2 linked regions of the Pseudorhizobium banfieldiae genome follow. The protein of the gene in region 1 interacts with the protein of each later gene in a pairwise test. Links are inferred from orthologs where the notes say so. Each region holds a gene or a part of one and is shown on either strand. Other genes may lie near its edges.

The links.
Region 2: the proteins of ftsH (region 1) and hflK interact in binary tests that used the Escherichia coli proteins (3 or more experiments, as listed by UniProt). The link is inferred for Pseudorhizobium banfieldiae from one-to-one orthologs.

The regions. Positions count from the first base shown.
Region 1 is NZ_FO082820.1:2,568,253-2,572,875, reverse strand. The notes cover bases 1,748-4,623. They hold ftsH (ATP-dependent zinc metalloprotease FtsH), read left to right. Parts: upstream 1,748-2,156; coding sequence 2,157-4,091; downstream 4,092-4,623. Other genes in these bases: glmM (phosphoglucosamine mutase), read left to right, coding at 4,305-4,623; tilS (tRNA lysidine(34) synthetase TilS), read left to right, coding at 1,748-2,057. In the rest of the region: tol-pal system protein YbgF, read left to right, coding at 1-714; more of tilS, read left to right, coding at 708-1,747. UniProt on the Escherichia coli protein: Acts as a processive, ATP-dependent zinc metallopeptidase for both cytoplasmic and membrane proteins. Plays a role in the quality control of integral membrane proteins.
Region 2 is NZ_FO082820.1:2,038,216-2,042,274, reverse strand. Bases 1,080-4,059 are described here. They hold hflK (FtsH protease activity modulator HflK), read left to right. Parts: upstream 1,080-2,007; coding sequence 2,008-3,111; downstream 3,112-4,059. Other genes in these bases: hflC (protease modulator HflC), read left to right, coding at 3,108-4,059; NT26_RS10095 (dihydrofolate reductase), read left to right, coding at 1,349-1,876; NT26_RS10100 (thymidylate synthase), read left to right, coding at 1,080-1,352. In the rest of the region: more of NT26_RS10100, read left to right, coding at 558-1,079.

The DNA of each region.
Region 1 (4,623 bases):
ACGCAGGAAGACAATGAGTTCCGCTTCCAGGAGCTCGAGAAAAGCGAAAACGGAGCGGCCGGGAAACCGGCCGTCGCCGCTTCAGGCTCGCCGCAAGCGGTCCCCGAGTCGCCAGCTGACGACGTAGCGCGTATCATCGAGACCCCGCCGGCAACGGAACCTTCGCGGGCCGCTCCCGGCGAAACGGTGCTCGGCTCGATCGAGTTCGACCAGAGCGGCAACCCGAAGACGGTTACCCGCAACGAGACAGACAACTCCGCTGGCCTCCCCGGTGTCGACGCGGGACCCGGCCTGCCGCAGGCGCAGGATCCCCAGCAGACCGCGTCGCTCGGTAGCGAGAGCGATGTCTACCAGGTTGCCTACAATCACATTCTCTCCGGCGACTATGCACTGGCTGAACAGGAGTTCACGCAGTATCTCGCCAGTTTCCCGGAAGGCTCCCGCTCGGCAGATGCGAGCTTCTGGCTGGGTGAGGCGCAGTATTCGCAGGGCAAGTACAACGAGTCGGCGCAGACCTTCCTGAACGCCCACCAGACCTACGGCACATCAGCGAAGGCCCCCGAAATGCTGTTGAAGCTCGGCATGTCCCTTGCTGCCCTCGACAATAGCGAGACGGCCTGTGCCACCCTGCGGGAAGTGACGAAGCGCTATCCCAAGGCCCCTCGCGCCATCCTTTCCAAGGTTTCTTCCGAGCAGAAGCGTCTCGGTTGCTGATCGCGGCCGTGCAAACCGGCACCCAGCCACCCATTTCGCCTGATGAAGCCATCCGCAGCCTGCTGGCGCGACTGGCAAGGCCGGCCCGGCTCCTCGTCGCCGTGTCCGGCGGGAGCGATTCACTCGGTCTCCTGCTCTCCCTGGCCCGCCATCCACATGAAGGCATCACCCTCCTTGCGGTTACCGTCGACCACGGCCTGAGGGCGGCATCGGCGCAGGAGGCGGCTGAGGTGAGCCGCATCTGCCAGGGACTTGGCATCCCGCATGCGACGAAGAGGTGGCTCGGAGACAAGCCCGCAACCGGTGTTGCGGCCGCGGCCCGCGAGGCGCGCTACCGCCTGCTCTGCGAAGCGGCGGATGAGGTCCGCGCAACCGCCATCCTCACCGGCCACACGCTTGACGATCAGATCGAGACGGTGACGATGCGGGCGGGGCGGACGAGCGAACCCGATGCCCCCGGACTTGCCGGCATGGCTGAGGCCGTGCTTCTACATCGCCGCCACTGGCTGTTGCGGCCGTTCCTTCGGACGCGCCGGGAAGACATCCGTGTATTTCTGGACAGATTAGACCAGGACTGGATCGACGATCCTTCCAACGCCGACCGCCGTTCTGAGCGGGTCCGCACGCGGCTTGCACTGGCGGAGAAGCCAGCGGTCCTGCTCGACCAGATCGATGCCGTCTCCCGCCGACGTCAGGACATCGCCAACTCTGCGGCCGAATGGCTTCTAACCAACGCCACTGTCCAGCACTCGGTGCTGATGCGGGTACCCGTCGAGGGGCTTTCGGCGGACCCGGTCGTTCTGCGTTATGCCCTGTCCACGTCGATTGCCGTTCTCGGCGGACGCGAGCAGGGACCGGCGGGCCACACGCTCGACAAGCTCGTTGACGCATGCCGGCTCTACACGCCCTGGAAGATGACGGCAGGACGGGTGCTGATCGACCGCCGCAGGTCCGCGCTCTATCTTTGCCGCGAGAGCCGCAATCTTCCTTCGCTGACGCTGAATGCCGGCGAGATAGCTGTCTGGGACGGCCGATTCCGGATCGTTAATCGCGGTGCTGAGCCGCTGTCGCTGGTTCCGGCGAGAAACCCCGAAGGCGCCGCAGGACTGTTTGGGGAGGTCCCACCCTCGATCGCACTGCGGGCAGCGGGGGTGTTGCCTCCCGACCCTGCCGAAGGTTCCGTGGGTACGGCACTGGAAGCCTTTTTCTGCACGCCGCTGCTTGCCCCATTCGACCGCTTTTTGCCGCAGTTCGACCTTAGTGTCGCGAGCGCCTTCGCAAAGCTGATGGGCTGCGACGATTTTGCGCCCGTTCCCATCGAGGATTCGGTTCGGAAAAGATAACCAGTCCAGCCGCTTTGCCTTGGCAAGGGCTAGGTGCACCCCTATGTTAGCCGCAAGCACAGGCGGCTCTCAGGCCACCTCTCACTTCCGGGGAGTTCGATGAACCCAAACTTTCGCAATTTCGCCCTCTGGGCGATCATAGCGCTTCTGCTGATCGCGTTGTTCAGCATGTTCCAGACGGCGCCGTCACAGACGAGCTCTCGGGAGATCGCGTACTCGCAGTTCCTCAGTGATGTGGAGAGCGGTCGCGTTCGTGAGGTCGTGGTCACCGGCAATCGCGTCATGGGGACCTATGTCGAGAACGGCGCCGGCTTCCAGACCTATTCTCCGGTGATCGACGACTCGCTGATGGAGCGCCTCCAGTCGAAGAACGTCACCATCGTGGCGCGGCCGGAGAGCGACGGCTCCTCGGGTTTCCTGAGCTATCTCGGAACACTCCTGCCGATGCTGCTGATCCTCGGCGTCTGGCTGTTCTTCATGCGACAGATGCAGGGCGGTTCCCGCGGCGCCATGGGGTTCGGCAAGTCTAAGGCGAAGCTGCTGACGGAAGCGCATGGCCGCGTGACCTTTGACGACGTCGCTGGTGTCGACGAGGCCAAGCAGGACCTCGAAGAAATCGTCGAGTTCCTGCGTGACCCGCAGAAGTTCCAGCGTCTCGGCGGCCGCATTCCCCGGGGCGTTCTGCTGGTTGGTCCTCCCGGTACCGGCAAGACCTTGCTGGCCCGCTCCGTTGCCGGCGAGGCCAATGTGCCGTTCTTTACCATTTCCGGTTCGGATTTCGTGGAGATGTTCGTCGGCGTTGGCGCGAGCCGTGTCCGTGACATGTTCGAGCAGGCCAAGAAGAACGCGCCCTGCATCATCTTCATCGACGAAATCGACGCCGTTGGCCGCCATCGTGGCGCCGGTCTCGGCGGCGGCAATGATGAGCGCGAGCAGACCTTGAACCAGCTGCTGGTCGAGATGGACGGCTTCGAGGCGAACGAGGGTATCATCCTTATCGCTGCCACCAACCGTCCGGACGTCCTTGATCCCGCCCTGCTGCGTCCCGGCCGTTTCGACCGCCAAGTCGTGGTGCCGAACCCGGACATCGTCGGGCGCGAGCGTATTCTCAAGGTTCACGTCCGTAACGTGCCGCTGGCGCCAAATGTCGACCTCAAGGTGCTTGCCCGCGGTACGCCCGGTTTCTCCGGTGCCGACCTGATGAACCTCGTCAACGAAGCAGCCCTGATGGCGGCGCGTCGCAACAAGCGGCTCGTCACCATGCAGGAATTCGAGGACGCCAAGGACAAGATCATGATGGGCGCGGAGCGCCGTTCCTCGGCCATGACCGAGGCGGAGAAGAAGCTCACCGCCTATCATGAAGCAGGTCACGCCATCACCGCGCTCCGGGTGCCCGTCGCGGATCCCCTGCACAAGGCGACGATCATTCCGCGGGGCCGGGCTCTCGGCATGGTCATGCAGTTGCCGGAAGGCGACCGTTATTCCATGAGCTACAAGTGGATGGTCTCACGTCTGGTCATCATGATGGGCGGACGCGTTGCCGAGGAACTCACCTTCGGCAAGGAGAACATCACTTCCGGCGCGTCCTCCGACATCGAGCAGGCCACTAAGCTTGCACGGGCGATGGTCACACAGTGGGGATTCTCCGACGTGCTCGGCCAGGTCGCCTATGGTGAGAACCAGCAGGAGGTCTTCCTCGGCCACTCCGTGTCACAGTCGAAGAATGTCTCCGAGGCAACGGCACAGAAGATCGATGTCGAGGTTCGACGCCTGATCGACGAGGCCTATAACGAGGCCCGTCGAATCCTCACGGACCATCATGACGAGTTCGTCGCGATCGCCGAGGGGCTGCTCGAATACGAGACCCTCTCGGGCGACGAGATCAAGGCGTTGATCAAGGGGCAGAAGCCCAGCCGCGATCTCGGCGACGACGCTCCGCCGGCTCGCGGGTCCGCTGTCCCGACTGCCGGGACCAAGAAGGACGAACCCAAGGGCGGCGAAGCCGAAGGCGGAATGGAGCCGCAGCCCCACTAGCTATCGGGTCATCAAAATTAACTCTGGAAAGAGCCGTCCCTTTGGGCGGCTCTTTTCTGTTGGTAACGGGATGTAATGGTCTTTGACGCTATTTTACGTGTCAGGACCTGTGAAATATGGCATGACCGCAGCCCCTGAGGGACGGATGAGCCCCGTTTGGCCGCGGCAGATGCCGCGAAGCGCGCCATGGAGGCGCGGCACGAAGGAGCATGCATGACACGCCGCTATTTTGGCACCGATGGAATTCGAGGGCATTCCAACGCATTTCCGATGACCCCGGACCTGGCGATGCGCGTCGGGATCGCCGTCGGGAAGATCTTCCGCAATGGCAGCCATCGTCACCGTGTGGTGATCGGCAAGGACACCAGGCTTTCGGGCTACATGCTCGAGAACGCCATGGTCGCAGGCTTTACCGCCGCTGGTCTTGACGCCTTCATCCTCGGGCCGATCCCGACACCTGCAGTGGCGATGTTGACTCGATCGCTGCGCGCCGATGTCGGCGTGATGATCTCTGCCTCGCACAATCCTTACC
Region 2 (4,059 bases), 530 kb from region 1 along the record:
AGCGCCCGCTTGATGGCCAGTGCATATAATTTCGCAAAAAGGGAGAAGGTGAAGGCTTCTGTTGCCAGGTGCCTTCGGACCCCGCCTAAGAGTGCGACCCCTTAGGACTTGATTTGAAGTGTCACACCGCCATTAGGCAGCGAGACGAGCTTCCGCATAGTTGTCGTTTGCAACTACTATTGTGACCCGATAACGGCGGTATCATGCCGAGCAAAAGTTCGATCTTTACACCCTTGTCGATCCTATTTCGCCCCCATCAGAAGCCGGTCGTCTCGGTAGACCGGTTTTTGGTGGAGGCGCCGGGTACCGCCCCCGGGTCCAATAGGCTTATTTCATCGACCGTTTATCGCCATAGCCGGACCGAAGCCCGGCAAGGCAGATATAGGGATTTCCTTACGCCGTGAAAAGGGGTGCGAACTCGAATAGATCGCATCCTCGACCCGTTCGGATGCAGGTACCCTAACTTCGGGGGATAGACATCCCGGATGTCCTGTCGGCGCTTGGTTCCGGATGCTGCGGCCTGTAGGATGCCTACCGAACATAGTGGCAGTGAAATCATGCGGCAATATCTCGACCTTCTCCGACATGTGATGGATCACGGCACCGACCGTGGAGACCGAACCGGGACCGGCACTCGCTCCGTCTTCGGCTACCAGATGCGCTTCGACCTCGAGGAGGGCTTTCCCGTCCTGACGACGAAGAAGCTGCACCTGCGGTCGATCATCCACGAGTTGCTCTGGTTCCTGCGCGGCGATACCAACATCGCCTATCTGAGGGAAAACGGCGTCACCATATGGGATGAATGGGCCGACCAGAATGGCGATCTCGGGCCGGTCTACGGTGCCCAGTGGCGATCATGGCCGGCGCCCGACGGTGGCCATATCGACCAGATCGCCAATGTGATCGAATCACTGAAGACCAACCCGAACTCCCGCCGCCACATCGTTTCGGCGTGGAACCCGGCGCTGGTTGACGAGATGGCGCTTCCGCCCTGCCACTGCCTGTTCCAGTTCTACGTGGCGGACGGCCGGCTCTCCTGCCAACTCTACCAGCGGTCCGCCGACATATTCCTCGGCGTGCCCTTCAACATCCCGTCCTATGCTCTCCTGACAATGATGATGGCGCAGGTGACAGGGCTCAAGCCCGGCGATTTCGTCCACACTCTCGGCGATGCGCATCTCTACAGGAACCACTTCGAGCAGGCAGAGCTGCAACTGACGCGAACCCCGAAGCCCTTGCCGACCATGCGCATCAATCCGGCGGTGAAGGATCTCTTTGCCTTCCGCTACGAGGATTTCACGCTGGAGAACTACGTGGCCGATCCCAGCATCAAGGCACCGATCGCGGTATGACTGTTCCCGTCTCCATCGTCGTCGCGGTCGCGCAGAACGGCGTCATCGGCCGCGATGGCGGCATGCCCTGGAAACTTTCGACCGATCTTCGGCGCTTCAAGCAGCTGACCATCGGCAAGCCAATCGTGCTCGGTCGTAAGACGCTGGAATCCTTCGGCGGCAAGCCGTTGCCTGGACGCCCCCATGTCATCATAACCCGGAACCGTGATTTCAGCGTGCAGGGTGCTGTAACAATTGACGGCGTGGAGAAGGCTTTGGCCAAGGCTCAGGAAGTTGCTGCCGAGACCGGTGCTGCAGAAGTCTGCGTGATCGGTGGTGGCGAGGTCTACCGGCAGGTGATGAACCTCGTCGACGTGCTCTATGTCACACATGTCGAGGTTGCCGTTCCGGACGGAGACACGTTCTTTCCGCCTATCGATCCCGCTGTATTCGAGAAGGTCGAGGAGACGCTCGTTCCAGCGGGTGAGCGGGACGACTATCCGACCCGTTTTGCGATCTATCGCCGTCGCCCCGCGACAAACTGAAACATTTCGTTACCAAACACCCCGAAGTTATTGACGCGTCGTTGAAAGCACCGGCCGGCCTCCCTATAACGGGGGCAGGACGAGGGAGCTGCGCTTCCACGTATATGGGAGTGGCAAACAAAGAGGTTTTGATGCCCTGGAGCAATCAGAATGGCGGCGGCGGCCCGTGGGGCGGCGGCGGCGGCAATAATCAGGGCCCATGGGGTGGCGGTGGTTCGAACCGTCCTCGGGGCGGTGGCGGAAGCGGAAGTGGTGGTCCTCCGGATCTGGAAGACCTGATCCGCCGCAGCCAGGACCGTCTTCGCGGGATCGTTCCCGGTGGCTTCAACGGCGGGGCTGCGGTCTTCGTCATCCTCGCGATCGTTGCGTTCCTAGCGATCCAGTCCGTCTATACCGTTCAGCCGGATGAGCGCGGCGTGGAACTTCGCTTCGGCAAGCCGAAGGAAGAAATCTCCATGCCCGGCCTGCATTTCCATTTCTGGCCCTTCGAGACCGTCGAGATCGTCAAGGTCACCGAGCAGCAGCAGAATATCGGTGCTGCAGGCAGCGCCCAATCCTCCGCTGGCCTCATGCTGTCTGGCGACCAGAACATCGTCAACGTGCAGTTCTCGGTACTCTATACGGTCAGCGACCCCAAGGCGTATCTTTTCAACCTGGAAAGCCCTTCCGCCACATTGCAGCAGGTCGCCGAGAGCGCCATGCGCGAGGTGGTCGGTCGTCGCCCGGCGCAGGACATCTTCCGCGACAATCGCGAGGATATCTCGACCGAGGTCCGCGCGATCATTCAGGGGACGATGGACACCTACGGTTCCGGCATCTCCATCAATGCCGTACCGATCGAGGATGCAGCCCCGCCGCGCGAAGTAGCCGATGCCTTCGAAGAAGTGCAGCGCGCCGAGCAGGATGAGGACCGTTTCGTCGAAGAGGCCAACCAGTACGCCAACCAGCAACTGGGTCAGGCTCGCGGTCAAGCCGCGCAGATCCGCGAAGAGGCGGCAGCCTACAAGGATCGCGTCGTGAACGAGGCACAGGGTGAGGCGCAGCGCTTCATCTCCATCTATGACGAATATGCCACCGCCCCAGAGGTCACGCGCCAGCGTATCTTCCTCGAGACCATGGAGACGGTCCTGAAGAATTCCAACAAGATCATCATGGATGAGCGGCAGGGCGTCGTTCCGTACCTGCCCCTCAACGAACTGAACCGTGGCAGCAGCCAGCAGGGGGATAACCGATGAGTTCCAATCGCCTCCCAGCTATTTTGATCGGTCTCGCGATCCTGCTATTCCTCATTTACTCGTCCGTCTTCGTGGTGAACGAGCGGGAGCAGGCTATCGTTGTCCGCTTCGGTGAGATTCAGGACGTAAAGGCGGAGCCTGGCCTGTACTTCAAACTGCCCTTCGCCTTCATGGACGCCGACCGGGTGCAGTATGTTGAGGACCGGGCGCTTCGCTTCGACCTCGACGACATCCGCGTCCAGGTCCGCGGCGGTGCCTTCTACGAGGTTGACGCGTTCGTGGTCTACCAGATCAGCGATCCCCGGCGGTTCCGCGAAACGGTTTCCGGCGACCGGGAGGCTGCCGAGGCCCGTCTTCGCACCCGTCTCGACGCCGCTCTTCGCCGTGTCTATGGTCTGCGCAACTTCGATGCAGCCCTGTCGGACGAACGGTCGCAGATGATGCAGGAAGTCAATGCACAGCTGCGCGATGCGGCCGAGTCGCTGGGCCTTGCAGTCCGTGACGTCCGTATCCGTCGCACAGACCTTACCCAGGAAGTCTCGCAGCAGACCTTCGAGCGGATGAAGGCCGAGCGTCTTGCCGAAGCCGAACTGATCCGTGCCCGCGGTAACGAACTGGGCCAGACGCGGCGCGCGATCGCCGACCGTCAGGTGGTGGAGATCGTCTCCGCTGCCCAGCGAGACGCCGAAATCATCCGAGGCGAAGGCGATGCCGAACGCACGAAGATTTTCGGCGAGGCATTCGGTCGCGATCCTGGCTTTTTCGAATTCTACCGGTCGATGCGGGCCTATGTCGCCTCCATCGCCGATCAGGGCACGACCATGGTCCTGTCGCCGGATTCGGAGTTCTTCAAGTACCTGAACAATTCGCAAGGGGGCTCGGCTGGTGTCTCCAGCCAGACACCGGCGGCTCCGCCCGCTGCGGCGGGCGCTTCGCCAGGTGTTCCTG